Regions from separate parts of the Lipingzhangella rawalii genome, predicted to be linked through region 2. Evidence: riboswitches for the same ligand, from Rfam matches in the RefSeq annotation. Region 2 holds a riboswitch; the other holds the start of a gene.
The links. A riboswitch is a leader RNA that binds a small molecule or an ion and turns the genes downstream of it on or off. The one in region 2 is predicted to bind cobalamin.
Positions count from the first base shown of each region.

Region 1 (7,108 bases), on a different contig from region 2:
GGCCCGCAGGGTGGCCGTCAGGTGCGGTGAGGTCACACGACCACGCGGGACCCGGGATCCGGAGATGCGCCCCTGTGGAGTCTCCGCACGGGATCGGCGACCGGGCGTACCGGATCCCATTCCGTCCACCCGAAAGACGGGGGGCCGATAGGTTCCCTCCGGATCCTCGGGTTCCCGAGCGCCCTGGGGCTGCTTCTGGGAGCCGTCATCCTGCCCCTCTGCCCCGGTTCCGGAGCCGGACGCAGAATCCGCCGGGCTCTGAGCCGTTCCGGAGTCGGGAGGCTGCTCGGTCTCCCCGGCATCCCGCTGCTGCTGCGAGGTGTCTCCCGGCGACGGGGGCTGTGCCCCCTCAGTGTCTTTTGGGTCCGCATCACCCGCCTGGTCCAGGGCCTCCTGGAGCCGGTCCTCGTCCAGGTCCGGGGCGTCGAACGGGTCACGACGACGCCGGTGTGGCAGAGCAAGACGTGCGGCGTCCCGAACGTCGTCGGTGGTGACCTCGGGGTGGGCCCGCCAGGCAGCGAGCGCGGTGGCCGCGCGGGCGGTGACCAGGTCGGCGCGGAGACCGTCCACGTCGAAGGCCGCGCAGACCGCGGTGACCTGTTCCAGGGCCGTGTCCGTGAGCTGGACCTGGCCCAGCCGCTGCTGGGCGTCGCGGATACTGGTGGCGAGCTCGGCGTCAGCCTCGGCGTACTGGGCGGCGAAGGCGGACGGGTTCTCCTCGAATGCCAGCCGACGGCGCACCACCTCGGCCCGCTCGGCAGGCTCCCGGGTTGCGGTCGCCTCGACAGTGAGCCCGAAGCGGTCGAGGAGCTGCGGCCGTAGTTCCCCCTCCTCCGGGTTCATCGTTCCAACGAGCAGGAACCGTGCGGCGTGGGAGACCGAGACTCCTTCCCGTTCGACGTGGGAAACTCCCATCGCGGCGGCGTCCAGCAGCAGATCCACCAGATGGTCGTGCAGGAGGTTAACCTCGTCCACGTACAGGGCGCCGCGGTGGGCCTCGGCGAGCAGGCCGGGTTCGAAAGCTTTGACTCCGGAAGTCAGGGCCCGCTCGATGTCCAGGGAGCCGGCCAGCCGGTCCTCGCTGGCCCCGACCGGCAGTTCGACCAGGCGGGCCGGGCGGCTGTGTGTTGTTTCGGCGTCGACGGTGTGCGGCCCGTCGGGACAGTCGGGATCGGGCTGACGCGGATCGCAGGAGAAGCGGCATCCGGCCACAACATCCAGGTCCGGTAGCAGTGCGGCAAGTGCCCGCACGATGGTGGACTTGGCGGTGCCCTTCTCCCCACGCACGAGCACGCCGCCCACTCCGGGCGATACGGCATTGATCAGCAGGGCCAGCTTGAGGTCGTCCATCCCGACGACCGCGCTGAACGGGTAGCGAGCGGTGGCGCTCACGCAGCTCCATCCTTCCTTGGGAATCCTCGCCCACAGGTTTGGTTCTCGGGTGTCGCCCAGTCTCCTGACTTCCAGATCTTCGCTGCCCGCCGCCTTCCCACCGGCGATGCGGCAGTGGCTGTATGGGGGCCGCTTCCTGGTCACAGTGGCGGGACCGTCCCGGACTCACACCGGGTTCCTGCTGCTGACACCGTCGTCCAGGATCGCACACCCGCCGCGCCCCCATCCGGCGGGGGCCGGGCCCCTACCGAGCCCGGCGACGCGAAACTCTGAGCTCGGGGCGATGCAGAGCACGTGGTGTGGTGCTGTACGGGGGCAGCCCGGAACCCGGCCCACCGGACCCTGGTTCTCGGCGCCAGCGCGGACAGGCTGCGCACGGAATGGCCCCAGGACACGTTCGGCCTGCGGTGCCCTGCGCACACACGCAAAGGGCTGGCGTGAAGGGACGTTCAACGTCCGTCCACGCCAGCCCTTGATCCGTAGCGGGGGCAGGATTTGAACCTGCGACCTTTGGGTTATGAGCCCAACGAGCTACCGAACTGCTCCACCCCGCGTCGATGCGTTTTCAACGTTAGGGGTTGTGGCGGGGGTATGCAACTCGGCGTGGCCGCACAGGGGCCGGGTGTGTGGCATCGCACAGCGTGGAGCCGCCAGTTGGGGCCGCTGGTTTCCGGCGATTCCTGCCGGGGGCGACCGGTGGAGGTGCGTTCTAGGATGCGCAGCACCTGAAACAACGCGTCGTGGTGGAGGGGCTGGATGAGTGACACGGGCGAGGAGACGACGGGGCTGGTCTTCCACTCGGCCAGAGAGTTGGCCGGGTTGCTGCACGCGGGTGCGGTGTCGGCGCGGGAGGTGGTCCGGGCCCACCTGGACCGGATCGAGCGGGTCAACCCGAAGATCAATGCGGTGGTGTCACTGTGTGCGGAACGTGCCCTGACGGAGGCCCACGCTGCGGACGAGCGGTGGGCGGCCGGTGCGGCCGTAGGGCCGCTGCACGGGCTACCGATCGCCCACAAGGACACGCATGCCACCGCGGGAGTGCGCACCACCTCGGGCTCTCCCCTATTTGCCGACCACGTTCCGGACCGGGACGAGCTGGTCGTGGAACGGATCCGCGCCGCGGGGGCGATCACGGTCGGCAAGTCGAACGTTCCGGAATTCGCGGCGGGCTCGCACACCTTCAACCCGGTGTTTGGGACCACCCGCAACCCCTACGACGTCTCCCGCTCGGCCGGGGGCAGTAGTGGGGGCGCGGCGGCGGCTCTGGCCGCTGGCTTGCACCCTTTGGCCGAGGGTTCGGACATGGGGGGCTCGCTGCGGAATCCGGCCTCGTTCACGAACGTGGTGGGTCTGCGCCCGAGCCCCGGGCGGGTCCCGTCCTGGCCGGCGCCGTTGGGCTGGTCGACTCTGAGTGTGCAGGGACCGATGGCTCGGAGTGTGGACGATGTGGGCCTGCTGCTGTCCGTTCTCGCCGGCCCGGACGCGCGAAGTCCGATCGCGGTCCCGGAGTCCCCGGATCGGTTCGCCGCTCCGCCGGAGGCGGATGTGGCGGGGCTCCGGGTGGCGTGGAGCCCCGATCTGGGTGGGGAGTTCCCCACGGACCCGGCGGTGCTGGCGGTGCTACGTCAGCAGCTCGGCGTCTTCGACGAACTGGGCTGCACGGTTGTGGAGGCCACGCCGGACCTCTCCGGCGCCGACGAGGCGTTTCGCACCCTGCGGGCCTGGACTATGGCGAGCAATCTGGGGCCGCTGTTGGACGCGGCCCCAGATCAGCTCAAGCCGAGCCTGGCGTGGAACATCCGACAGGGCCGCACCCTGGACGGGGCGGATGTGGCGGCGGCGGAACGCCGACACACCGAGCTGTACCACCGGATGCGGGAGTTCTTCATGACCTACGACGTCCTGGTGCTTCCGGTGAGTCAGGTGGTTCCGTTCCCCGTGGAGCAGGAGTACCCCACGGAGATCGACGGGGTGGCCCAGGCGACCTATCTGGACTGGATGCGTTCGTGCTACCTGATCTCGATCACGGGATGCCCAGCCCTCTCGGTGCCGGCGGGGTTCACACCCGAAGGCCTGCCGGTCGGACTCCAGATCGTGGGGCCGCATCTGGCGGAACGCCGCCTACTGGAGGTGGGACGGGCATTCGAGCGGGGCACCGCGGCAGGGGCCCGCCGTCCAGTCGTGGGGTAGCGGCCGCACGCCTCCGGCTGGGAGCTTCCTCCGGACGTGGATCCCGTGCCCTAGCGCGCGGGAATTCTGCCGCCTCCCTGCTCCGTGACGTCCAAGATCAGTCCCAGACCCGGGTGAGCAGCCACTCCTGAGTATGCGAGTCGTACCGCAGCTCGTAGGCGCCAGGGGCAGGCCCCGTTCCGGCATGCACCCGCCAGTACTCACGACGACGCAGAGCTGTGTCCCGGTGTGGACTCTGGGTGGCGGCGGGCTGCTCGGGCTCCGTCGAGTCCCAGACGGCCGGGAGGGTCACCCAGTGCTCCACAATCCGCCGCACCACGTACAGCCGCCCGCGCCACAGAAACCGCACCGGGCGCCCGGAGCAGGTCCAGACCTCGACCCGAGCGGCGAACAGCGTTCCCATACTTCCCCCAGCACCCACGACGAACGGATGGCTTCTCGGCCCGACCCCGGGGAAGAAAGATCGAACATGCGTACGAACTATAGCCCAGATCCTGGTATGGGGAAACCACTGTGTACCGTGGGCTTTCCAGCCCGGGTCCGCACCGGGGACCGTTGCGGTCTACGCTAGGCGGCAGTCAATCCAGCGACCGCGTAAAGGACCGACCACAGTGACCGGGAGCGAGCACGCCAAACCGCTTCGCGCCGGCGACCCCCAGGAGCTCGGCCACTACACCGTCATCGGCCGGCTCGGCCGCGGCGGCATGGGGACGGTATACCTCGCCGAGTCCCCGCAGGGACGCAGTGTCGCGATCAAACTGATCCATCCAGACCTCAGTGACGACCCGGACTTCCGACGCCGGTTCGCCCGCGAGGTATCGGCGGCACGCAGCGTCGCCCGTTTCTCCACGGCGGCCGTGCTCGACGCCCAACTCGACGGGGACCCGCTGTATATCGTCTCGGAGTACGTTTCCGGGCCGAACCTCGCCGAAGCGATCCAGGCCGAGGGGCCGATGGCCGGGGGCACCCTGGAAAGCCTGGCTGTGGGGGTCGGCGCGGCCCTGGCCGCCATTCACGGGGCCGGCGTCGTCCACCGCGATCTCAAGCCCGCCAACGTGTTGCTGTCCACGGTGGGGCCGAAGGTCATCGACTTCGGAATCGCGCGTGCCCTCGACGATGGTGGCGGTGCCACCCGCTCGAGCCAGCTGATGGGCACCCCCGCCTACCTCGCCCCGGAACTGATCGAGGGACACCCCGTGACCCCGGCCTCGGACATCTTCTCCTGGGGATGCCTGGTCGCCTACGCGGGAACCGGACGCGCTCCGTTCGAGGCCCCGTCGATCCCCGCGGTGCTGCACCAGATCACGACCCAGGATCCGGATCTCGACGGGCTCGACGCACGCCTCGCCGGCCTGGTCACCCAGGCCCTGGCCAAGGACCCGCAGCAACGTCCCGGAGCCCAGCAGATCCTCAACCAGCTCGTCGGGCACGAGGAGCCGAGCAGCGCCGAGATCGACCGCACGGTCAGCACCAGCTGGTCCCCACCAGCGGTAGTCACCGGCGAGGTGGCGACGCCATCGGAATCACCGGAGCCGGACGGCGAGGCGGCACACCCCGCAACCCGTCCGTACGACGCGGCGGGCACCCCCGGAGCGCTCCCCACCTCTCCCCCGACGGGGGATCCCCATGCGGGGCCACCGCCCGGAGCCCCCTCCGGCCCCCAGCCCCCGATGCCGCCCCAGGCGCACGCAGCAGGCCCCCACGCCGGATATCCGGGACACGTCCCCCCGGCGGGCCCGTACCCGCCCGCCTCCCCCGGCACCCCGAACGGCCCACCGGGCGGCCCCCCACCCGGTGCTGTGGCCGGGGCTGCCCCCACCGGAGGGCGACAGCCCCGTTCCTCGCAGCGTGCGCTCCTCCTCGCCGGTGGTGGCGTCCTTGCTCTGCTGGTCCTCGCCGTGACGATCGTCGTGGTGACCCGCCCACCCGGCCCCCCGGACGGGCGTCTGCTGTACACGGAGAACTTCAGCAACCCGGACGCCGACGGAGCCTGGGACGGCGGTTCGGCATTCACACTCGACGAGACCCGTGGCTATGACGATGGACACTTCGTGCTGCGGGCCCACGAGGAGCGGGAGAGCTCCGGGGAGTACGCGCCCTACGACGACCCGCATCCGGACCGGATGCTGGTGTCGGTGGACACGGTTGTCCACAGCGGCCCCGGGCACGGCCAGTATGGAGTGCGTTGTTTCCGACAGGACGATGTGGTGGACAACACCTACTACGAGGCCGTGGTCGACATCGACGGGGGCGGCGCGGAGCTACGTCGCCACGTCGGCGAGGACGAGTTCCTGGAGTCGGGGGTCCAGGTGTCCAGCGGACAACTGGCCTCCACCGACAGTGTGTCCGGCTACGAGAGCCCGGACCCCGACACCGCCGGGACCGACGACGAGGTGGTGAACACACTGACCCTGTCCTGTGAACTTGATCCGGAACGGGACACGATGACCCTCCGGCTGTGGGTCAACGACACCTTCGTGTTGGAGGGGCAGGACGACGAGGACACCCTGCTACCGGTGGATGCGGAGGACGGCCGGGAAACTGCACTGTCGGTGTGGCGTACCGCGGGCAGCGGCGACGACGTCATCGTGTACTTCACCGACTTCGAGCTACACGAGCTGGACGATGCCTAGGGCATAGCCGCGGGCCGAGACGCATGTTGCCCACAGCCGGACTGGCCCGGTGGTCCGGTCCGGACACACCCGAATGAGCTCGATGTGTGCTGATTTGAAATCATACGGGGATGCCTCATCGCACCCCTTACCCAGTCATGATTGCTTCCGGTGTGCTGGCCCTGGCCGCCGTCACCGCGTGTGCGAGTGACACGACGGGGTCGGGGTCTCCCCCCGGAGAAGCAGACGGCGCGGACGTGTCCGATGATACGGAGACGCCCGACGAAGCACCCGCGGTCGACCCTGACGATCTTCTCCCCCCGGATTCGGCGTATCCCGACGGCTACGACGTCTCCCGCGAGGACCTGCCGAACGTCCAGAACCCCGAATCGGCGGAGTTCACCAACGTCGATCCCCCCGAATGCGCTCCCCTGACGGACCACGAGCCGGATCTGTCCGTACTCGACGAGATGGAGATGGCCGCGCAGCTCGCGGAGCCCGAGGACCTCAACCCCATCTACACCTTCGTGGTGTTCACCGATGTTCCGCCGGAGTCGGAGGTCGAGGACGAACTCGCGGGCGTGGACGAGGAGCTGCTCGCACACTGCTCCGACATGACGGTTGAGGACACGGATACCGACAGCGTGTTCCACATGTCGCTCGACTACTTCCACCCGGACGCCCCGGGCGTTGACGGTGCCTTCAGCACGACCACCGAAGGTACGGGCATGGCGAGTCAGGTCCGGCTCACGGCCCGGTTCGCCGTCGGTGAGATGAACGACGTCCACTTCCTACTGACCTCGGTACGGCCATACGCTCCGGAGGAGTCCCTCGACCAGGCCCGTATCCAGTCCGGGAACGAGGAGTTCGGCGAGGTTCTCGACGAGACCGTCCAGCCGCTGCTCGAACTGTGA
Region 1 is NZ_JAVLVT010000005.1:268,062-275,169, reverse strand. It holds gene RIF23_RS12240 (putative cobaltochelatase) at 1-1,392, opposite strand, end outside; cobalamin riboswitch at 1,430-1,602, opposite strand; tRNA gene RIF23_RS12235 (tRNA-Met) at 1,873-1,946, opposite strand; gene RIF23_RS12230 (amidase) at 2,149-3,582, shown strand; gene RIF23_RS12225 (DUF6504 family protein) at 3,680-3,985, opposite strand; gene RIF23_RS12220 (serine/threonine-protein kinase) at 4,194-6,215, shown strand; gene RIF23_RS12215 (hypothetical protein) at 6,452-7,108, shown strand.
Region 1: another riboswitch for cobalamin. It lies ahead of RIF23_RS12240 (putative cobaltochelatase); the one in region 2 lies ahead of metE (5-methyltetrahydropteroyltriglutamate--homocysteine S-methyltransferase).

Region 2 (7,108 bases):
GGCGCAGCGGCTGGCGATAGCCTCCTCGAACTCGGAGAGCTGCTGCAACAGCCGCGTGCGGTGGTCGTGTTCCCCGTCCCCCACGGGCAGCCGATCCAGTTGATCCAGGATATTCAGTAGCCGGCGGGTGTCCTCCAGACTGAACTCCAGGGGACGCATCCGTGTGATCAACAGCAGCCGCTGCACATCGGATTCGCAGTACAACCGGAATCCGCCTGGAGAACGGGCCGACGGCGTGACCAGCCCCATCTCGTCGTAGTACCGGATGGTGCGCAGCGACAGACCGGTTCGTTCTGCGACAGTGCCGATTTGCATGTGCTCCGTGGCCATCACCGCACCTCCTCGGAGCCTGCCACCCTATCGTCCAGGCCCGGCCCCACGGCTGCTGTCGGCGCCGTAGGACCGGGCAGGCCGCTCGGAACAGTCACCCGCTCGTGGGCGCGGTACTGCGGCAGGCTGAGTCCGGGCTGGGCCGTGCCGACGGACGACGGCCTCAGGGATGGATGACGTGCAGCCGGTCCGGGAGTGCGACACACCGTGTGCTTCGGGTGATATCGGCAACCGGCCGTCCGTCGCGCAACACGGTGAAGCTGTGCTGCGCGGGATCCACCGTCAGCACGGAGCCCGAGAACGCCGAGTTCTCGTCATCGGCCACCGCACAGACCAGCTGACCCGACGTCGGGCCGTCGCCCAGCCGGACACGCAGGTGTCGGGTGTCGCTCACCGGGAGCTCCTGGCCGTCCAGGCTCACGTGGAGCTGTCCCGCCTCGGGTGTGCTGGGGTAGATCTCGAAGTCACTGAGCGCGACGTCAATGATCTCCTCATTCTCGCGCAGTCCGAGCACGGTTGCCGGTGGGGTGGTCTCGGTGGGGCGCTGGAGCAGCGGAAGCCCCAGCAGGGCCGCCAGACGCTGCGCCTTGACCGTGGGCCAGCCACCCGAGTCCACCAACAGGCACAGATCCTGGTAGTCGGGCTGGCTGAGCTGCTCCCGCAGCCGGGGAGTGGACAGCGGTGCGATATCGATCGGGCTTCGCTCGTCGGTCAACAGCCGTGCTCGCAGCTGAACGCTGCGTTCCCGGCTTGCCTGGTCGAATCCACGGAGCACCCCGATGGTGCCCGAGTTGACCCACGGTGCGGCGGCGTCGGCGAGTGCGACGATGCCGTCCGGGACCTCCTGCTGGGTGTTAGCGATCACGAGGTACCTCCGGAAGGTGCTGCCAAAGGCTACGCAGGTTCGAGTATGGAGCGTCCGGGAGCTGGCCGAGAGTGGCCAGTACGGCGGGCGACGCGCCCTGCAACTCGGCCGCGCTGACCATCTGCCCGGGGCGCAGAGGCCCCGAGCTGAACGCGCCCTCCAAAGTGTCGGCGATCTCCCGCCGGGTCACGCTCATGTGTTACCTCAGGTCTCGGTTGTGGCGGCGACCGGTCGGACCCGACTGGGTCCGACCGGGCCGTCCAGATGGCGCGGTGTCCGCAATCCCTGCTGGTCGACGCATGGTGTCGGCCGCGGCGGGGATACCACGGTGTGGATGTGACGGTGGGGTCGGGCGCAGCCCAGAGCCTGGCCCGCCCCCACCGTGACAAGCGGAAGGCCAGAAGCACACGGCGATTACGGCTGACCTTGTCGGGAGCGACTCTACCCTCTCGTTGGGGAAGGGTTACTGGAGGGGCACACGTTCGCTGTTCACGCGAACGCATCACGAATCCGCTGCACACGGCGGTGTGGCGGCCTGGTGGTCCAGGAGTGCGGCATGGCAGCGCGACGGGTATCCCCGAACACGGAGCAGCGTGACATGTATCTCAGTCACTGACGGGGGCTGTGCCGTGTCGATACCCGCCGTGCCGGCCCGGGACAGCCGCACCCGGCGCGCCGCCGCAATGGACCGGCGGCCCCGAGCCGACCAGCCAGCGGAGCATCGGCCGTGCCCGGTGGTGCTGGCACTGCTGCTGGCCCGGCGGCGACCAGTACCGGGGCGCGGAGTGCGGTCTCCTACCGGGTGGGTGCTGCTCCCCAGGACTCCCCGCGTTGGCGCGGAGTTGCTACTCTCAACAGTGCGACAGGTTCTCCCGGGAGTCAGCACACGGTGGCGACCGGGGGAGGCAACAGGGAATCCGGTGAGAATCCGGGACTGCCCCGCAGCGGTTAGTGGGAACGAACGCCGTCACCGCGGTGATCGCGGTAAAGCACTGGACGCCACGTCCGGGAAGCGACGGCCAGTAGGCCGAGTGTCGAGAGCTCACGCGCCCACGAGTCCGAAGACCTGCCTGTGGTAGCGCCCACCGCCCGGTGGGCGCTTGCGTCCGAGCCTCGCGGGTGGGCAGGGAGCGAGAGACAGAGCGACCCGGGTGCCCCGGTCCTCCTCGCCGATGCTGCGCGCGTGCCTCGGACGCCGCAGACGAGCTCGCGAGGAGAGAGCAAGTGACTGATCGTAACCCCGTTGGCGCCACCATTCTTGGCTATCCCCGGATCGGACCCGATCGGGAGCTCAAGCGTGCGGTGGAAAGCTACTGGGCCGGAACCAGCACCGCCGCCGACCTGGAGGAAACCGCCCGGACACTGCGGGTGAACACCTGGGACGAGCTCAAGGCGGCCGGGCTGGACTCGATTCCCTCCAACACCTTCTCCTATTACGACCAGGTTCTGGACACCGCAGCCCTGGTCGGTGCCCTACCTCCGCGCCACACCGAGCTGGGGCTCTCCCCCCTGGACACCTACTTCGCCGCGGCTCGCGGCACCCAACAGGCCCCCGCCCTGGAAATGACCAAGTGGTTCGACACGAACTACCACTACCTGGTTCCGGAGCTGGGCCCGGATACCGGGTTCGCACTGGCGGGCAGCAAGCCCATCGACGAGTACGTTGAGGCCCGCAAACTGGGCCTGGAGACCCGGCCGGTACTGCTGGGGCCGGTCACCTTCCTGCTGCTGGCCAAGGCACACGCCGACGCGCCGGAGGACTTCCAGCCGTTGTCCCTCCTGGAACGACTGCTTCCGGTGTACGAGGAGCTGTTGGCCGCCCTGCACTCCGCCGGGGCGGAGTGGGTCCAGTTGGACGAACCGGCGTTCGTGGCCGACCGTTCCGCCGCGGAGCTGGCCGCGCTGGACCAGGCCTACACCCGGCTGGGTGGGCGTCCAGACCGTCCGAGCATCCTGGTGGCCAGTTACTTCGGTTCCCTCGGGGAGGCGCTGGGGACCCTCGCCCGCGTACCGGTGGAGGGTTTGGCTCTCGACCTGGTCACCGACCCCACCGCCGGAGATGCGGCCGCCGCACAGACGGCCCTGCGGGACAAGGAGGTCGTGGCCGGGGTTGTGGACGGGCGCAACATCTGGCGAACCGACGTCGACACGGCGATGACCAAGGCCGCCACCCTGCTGGGCAGCGTCGGGCGTTTGGGGGTGTCCACTTCCTGTTCCCTGCTCCACGTTCCCTACGACGTGGACCGAGAGACCGCAATGCCCGAACGGCTGCGCAGCTGGCTGGCCTTCGCGCGGCAGAAGGTCGCCGAGGTGGTGCTGCTCGGTCGGGCCCTGCGCCACGGGCAGGACGCTGCGTCCGTGGTGGACGAGTTGGCGCGGGCCCGCGCGGCCGTGGCGGATCGGGGCAGCGCCAGTGACCTGCGTGAGCCCCGGGTTCGGGCGCGACTGGACTCCCTGCGGCCCGAGCACGCCCAGCGGGGCGACTACGCCAAACGCGCCGGGGAGCAGCAGTCCTCGTTGGGCCTGCCCGCGCTGCCCACCACAACGATCGGGTCTTTCCCCCAGACCGACGAACTGCGCCGGGCACGAGCCCAGCACCGGGCCGGCCAGCTCGACACCGAGCAGTACCACGCCGCGATGCGCAGCGAGATCGAACGCGTGATCCGGTTGCAGGAAGACATCGGGTTGGATGTGCTGGTGCACGGGGAGCCCGAGCGCAACGACATGGTGCAGTACTTCGCCGAGCAGCTGCGCGGATTCGCCGCGACCGAACACGGCTGGGTCCAGTCCTACGGATCCCGGTGTGTGCGGCCGCCGGTGCTCTTCGGAGACGTGTCCCGCCCGGAACCGATGACGGTGGAGTGGGCCACGTTCGCCCAGTCCCTGACCGACCGCCCCGTCAAGGGCATGCTGACCGGGCCGGTCACGATTCTGGCCTGGTCCTTCGTCCGCGATGACCAGCCGCTGGCCGACACCGCGCGGCAGGTGGCCCTGGCAATTCGAGACGAGGTGCATGACCTGGAGTCGGCCGGGATCCGTGCGATCCAGGTGGACGAGCCGGCTCTGCGGGAGCTGCTACCCCTGCGCCAGTCCGCGCACAAGGAGTACCTCTCCTGGTCCGTGGAGTCGTTCCGGCTCGCGACGTCGGGCATCTCCGATTCCACACAAATCCACACCCATCTCTGCTACTCCGAGTTCGGGGAGATCCTGCCCGGCATCGCGGCGCTGGACGCCGACGTGACCAGTATCGAGGCGGCACGATCCCGGATGGAGGTGCTTTCCGACCTCAACGCGGCGGGATTCGCCCGCGGGGTGGGCCCAGGTGTCTACGACATCCACTCACCACGGGTTCCCGACGTTGACGAGATCAGCAACCTCCTGCGCACCGCGGTGGCCGCGGTTCCCGCCGAGCGTGTGTGGGTGAACCCGGACTGTGGCCTGAAGACACGCGGCTACGCCGAGGTCGAACCGGCCCTGCGCAACCTCGTGTCCGCCGCGCGGCAGGTACGCGCGGAACAACGGTAGGGGCGGCGGCACCGGGGCGTCGGGCCGGCGGTCTCTGCCCAGAGGTCAGCGGCGGGTAGGGACCGGGACCTCCATGTCGTTCGATCCGACGACAGAACCCGCCGGGACGTGGGTTCAGCAGGAGGAGCGCGGTGTCCGCAGCGCGTGCGCCCCGACGCCCCGCCGCCCCTTCCCAGGGCCCCGGGGTGGCTGTCCGGTTCCGTGGTTCACGGCGGTGACGGTGGGGGTGGGTCGAACCTCGCCTTGGCGCCCACCTCGATTCCCCGAACGGGAAGGGAAAATCCACCGCTACGGGGAACACTGTCACCGAACCCCGGGACTGGGCCCCTGCGGCCGAGGACGGCGAGTCCTGGGGCCTGCCCGTCCCGGCGCCATGGTTTCCCCCTTGCGTGGCGCCGGGACGGTGCCCGGCACGTGGTGGCTGCACGCCGCGATCGTCGTCCGCATCACGGTGCGGCGTGGGGTGGCACCGGTCAGGCGGCGGGTGGCCCTGCACTCGGGGGTGGGTAGCCTCCCTGGCCCGGCGATGGCCCGGCTGCCGATCCGTAGTACTGCTGGAGTAGCTGGCGGTGATGCTTGCGGCGCCGTGCTGCGGTGACGATGACCGTGGTGCCGCCAACGGCGATAAGTGCGGTGAACAGAATCAGGGAAACCCCCAGCACCATGCCGACGGATCGTGTTGCCGCCGAGTCACTGTCTGCGTAGGCGATGGCGTAGGTGACCGCGTCGTCACTGCTGCACGAGATGGTGTGGGTTCCGGCCTGATCCAGCTGGACGATCGCCGCGCGCTCCCAGTACGTCCCGTGAACGTCGACCTCGTGTGTGTAGGAGCTTTCGGTGAGGCCCGGCGGGTCGCCAGGGCCGGTAACCGTACAGTCACCGGCCTCGTAGGGATTCGCGGCTGGGGTGTCCACGTAGAGGACCCAGGCCTGATCCGGATCGGTTGGAGCCGGGGCCTCGAACTCGACCTCGTCCCCGGCGGTGAACTGGGAGTTGAACTCGGGAGACGACATCGCCTGGAGGAGCCCCGCTCCACACCCCCCGACCGCGAGCACGAACGCGAACACGATGATCCCACTCCCGGCCCAGTACCAACGGCGCCCGGGCCGCAGATATCGGGGATCGATGCCGTAGGGGGGCATGTCGGTTACACCTCCAGTGCCGTTGCGCGATTGTCTAGCTTAGGCCCTGCTCTGTAGGTCGTGACTCCGCTCCAGTCCCGCCCCACCGGCTCCCATCGGCCTGGTGTGGCCCTCATGGCTGGGGAGAGGCCCCGGTACGTCAGCGCACCCCTGGGGCCAGGCATCCCCGCTTCGGAAGCTGTGGCCGGGGCAGGGGCCACGCAGCGTCGGCGGATCCGTGTAGTGGCCCGGCCGCCGGTGGTCCGCACACAGGCTGGTCCCGCTGCGCACCTCGTGCCAGAGCCCAGCCGGGAGCGGAGCGCCACCCCCGGGCACCCGAGTTTGGTCATGGCTGGTTCCCATCTGACCTGCACAAGCCAGGGGGAGGCCGGATCGCCACGAGCCAGCGAAAATTCATCCTATTATTCTACCTTTATCTGTACCGGCCCCGCTTGTCCACTTCGAGCGGGTCTTCGATACAGTCATCAAAAATGTCGTTTAATGGAGCTAGGATCACTTGATGGTCGGACCCGACGACCTTGGCTCGCGCAAAGTTCGAGTCGAACTGCAAACGCGCGACCCACGTTGGAAATCTCCGCCAATGAAAATCGCCGCTAATGAATGTATTCATTGCAACTCGTGTGTACGGGCGTGTCCGAGTGTGTTCGACGCAATTGTGAACGTCTCGCACGATGTCATTATCGTGCCCGAGTTGTGTTCCGGCTGCCCCAAGTGTGTTGCCGCATGCCCGGTCGACTGCATCTACCCCGACCCTGACTGGGAGCCCACCACCGACGTCTCCATCTGGGATGAGGTACGGCGTGGCTAGGGAGAATCCGCGCCAGCGCATACCGAGACAAAAGAAGCTCAGCAGTCGCCCCAGCCGGGAGTCTCTCGAGGCGGGTACGTCCACACCCCCGGAGCATGAGACTCCGTGGCCGCTGGAAGAGGTGGCTGACCTACTTCGAGCTCGGCTTCACGAGGAGGACTCCGCAACCGGGCTGTGGGCGCTGTTGACGGTGGACGGACGCGTCCATGCAAACCTGGCCCACGACCAACTCACCCGCACGGAGCGAATCGCCTTCGAACTCCAGTCCCGGGAACACAACACCGGACGTGTCGTGTTTCGGGGGCGCTATGGCTATACCCACGGGGGCAAGCCCTACATCGACGTTCCAGGCGCCCCGCCAACGGAACGCATCGTCGCGGTCCACGACCCGGTCGGAACCCTCTCCTGGGATGCGGAGCTCGTTCAGGAGTACTTGGC
Region 2 is NZ_JAVLVT010000006.1:220,366-227,473, forward strand. It holds gene RIF23_RS14955 (MerR family transcriptional regulator) at 1-330, opposite strand, end outside; gene RIF23_RS14960 (hypothetical protein) at 494-1,195, opposite strand; gene RIF23_RS14965 (hypothetical protein) at 1,185-1,391, opposite strand; cobalamin riboswitch at 2,043-2,283, shown strand; gene metE (5-methyltetrahydropteroyltriglutamate--homocysteine S-methyltransferase) at 2,420-4,720, shown strand; gene RIF23_RS14975 (hypothetical protein) at 5,194-5,862, opposite strand; gene RIF23_RS20845 (4Fe-4S dicluster-binding protein) at 6,443-6,670, shown strand; gene RIF23_RS14980 (hypothetical protein) at 6,792-7,108, shown strand, end outside.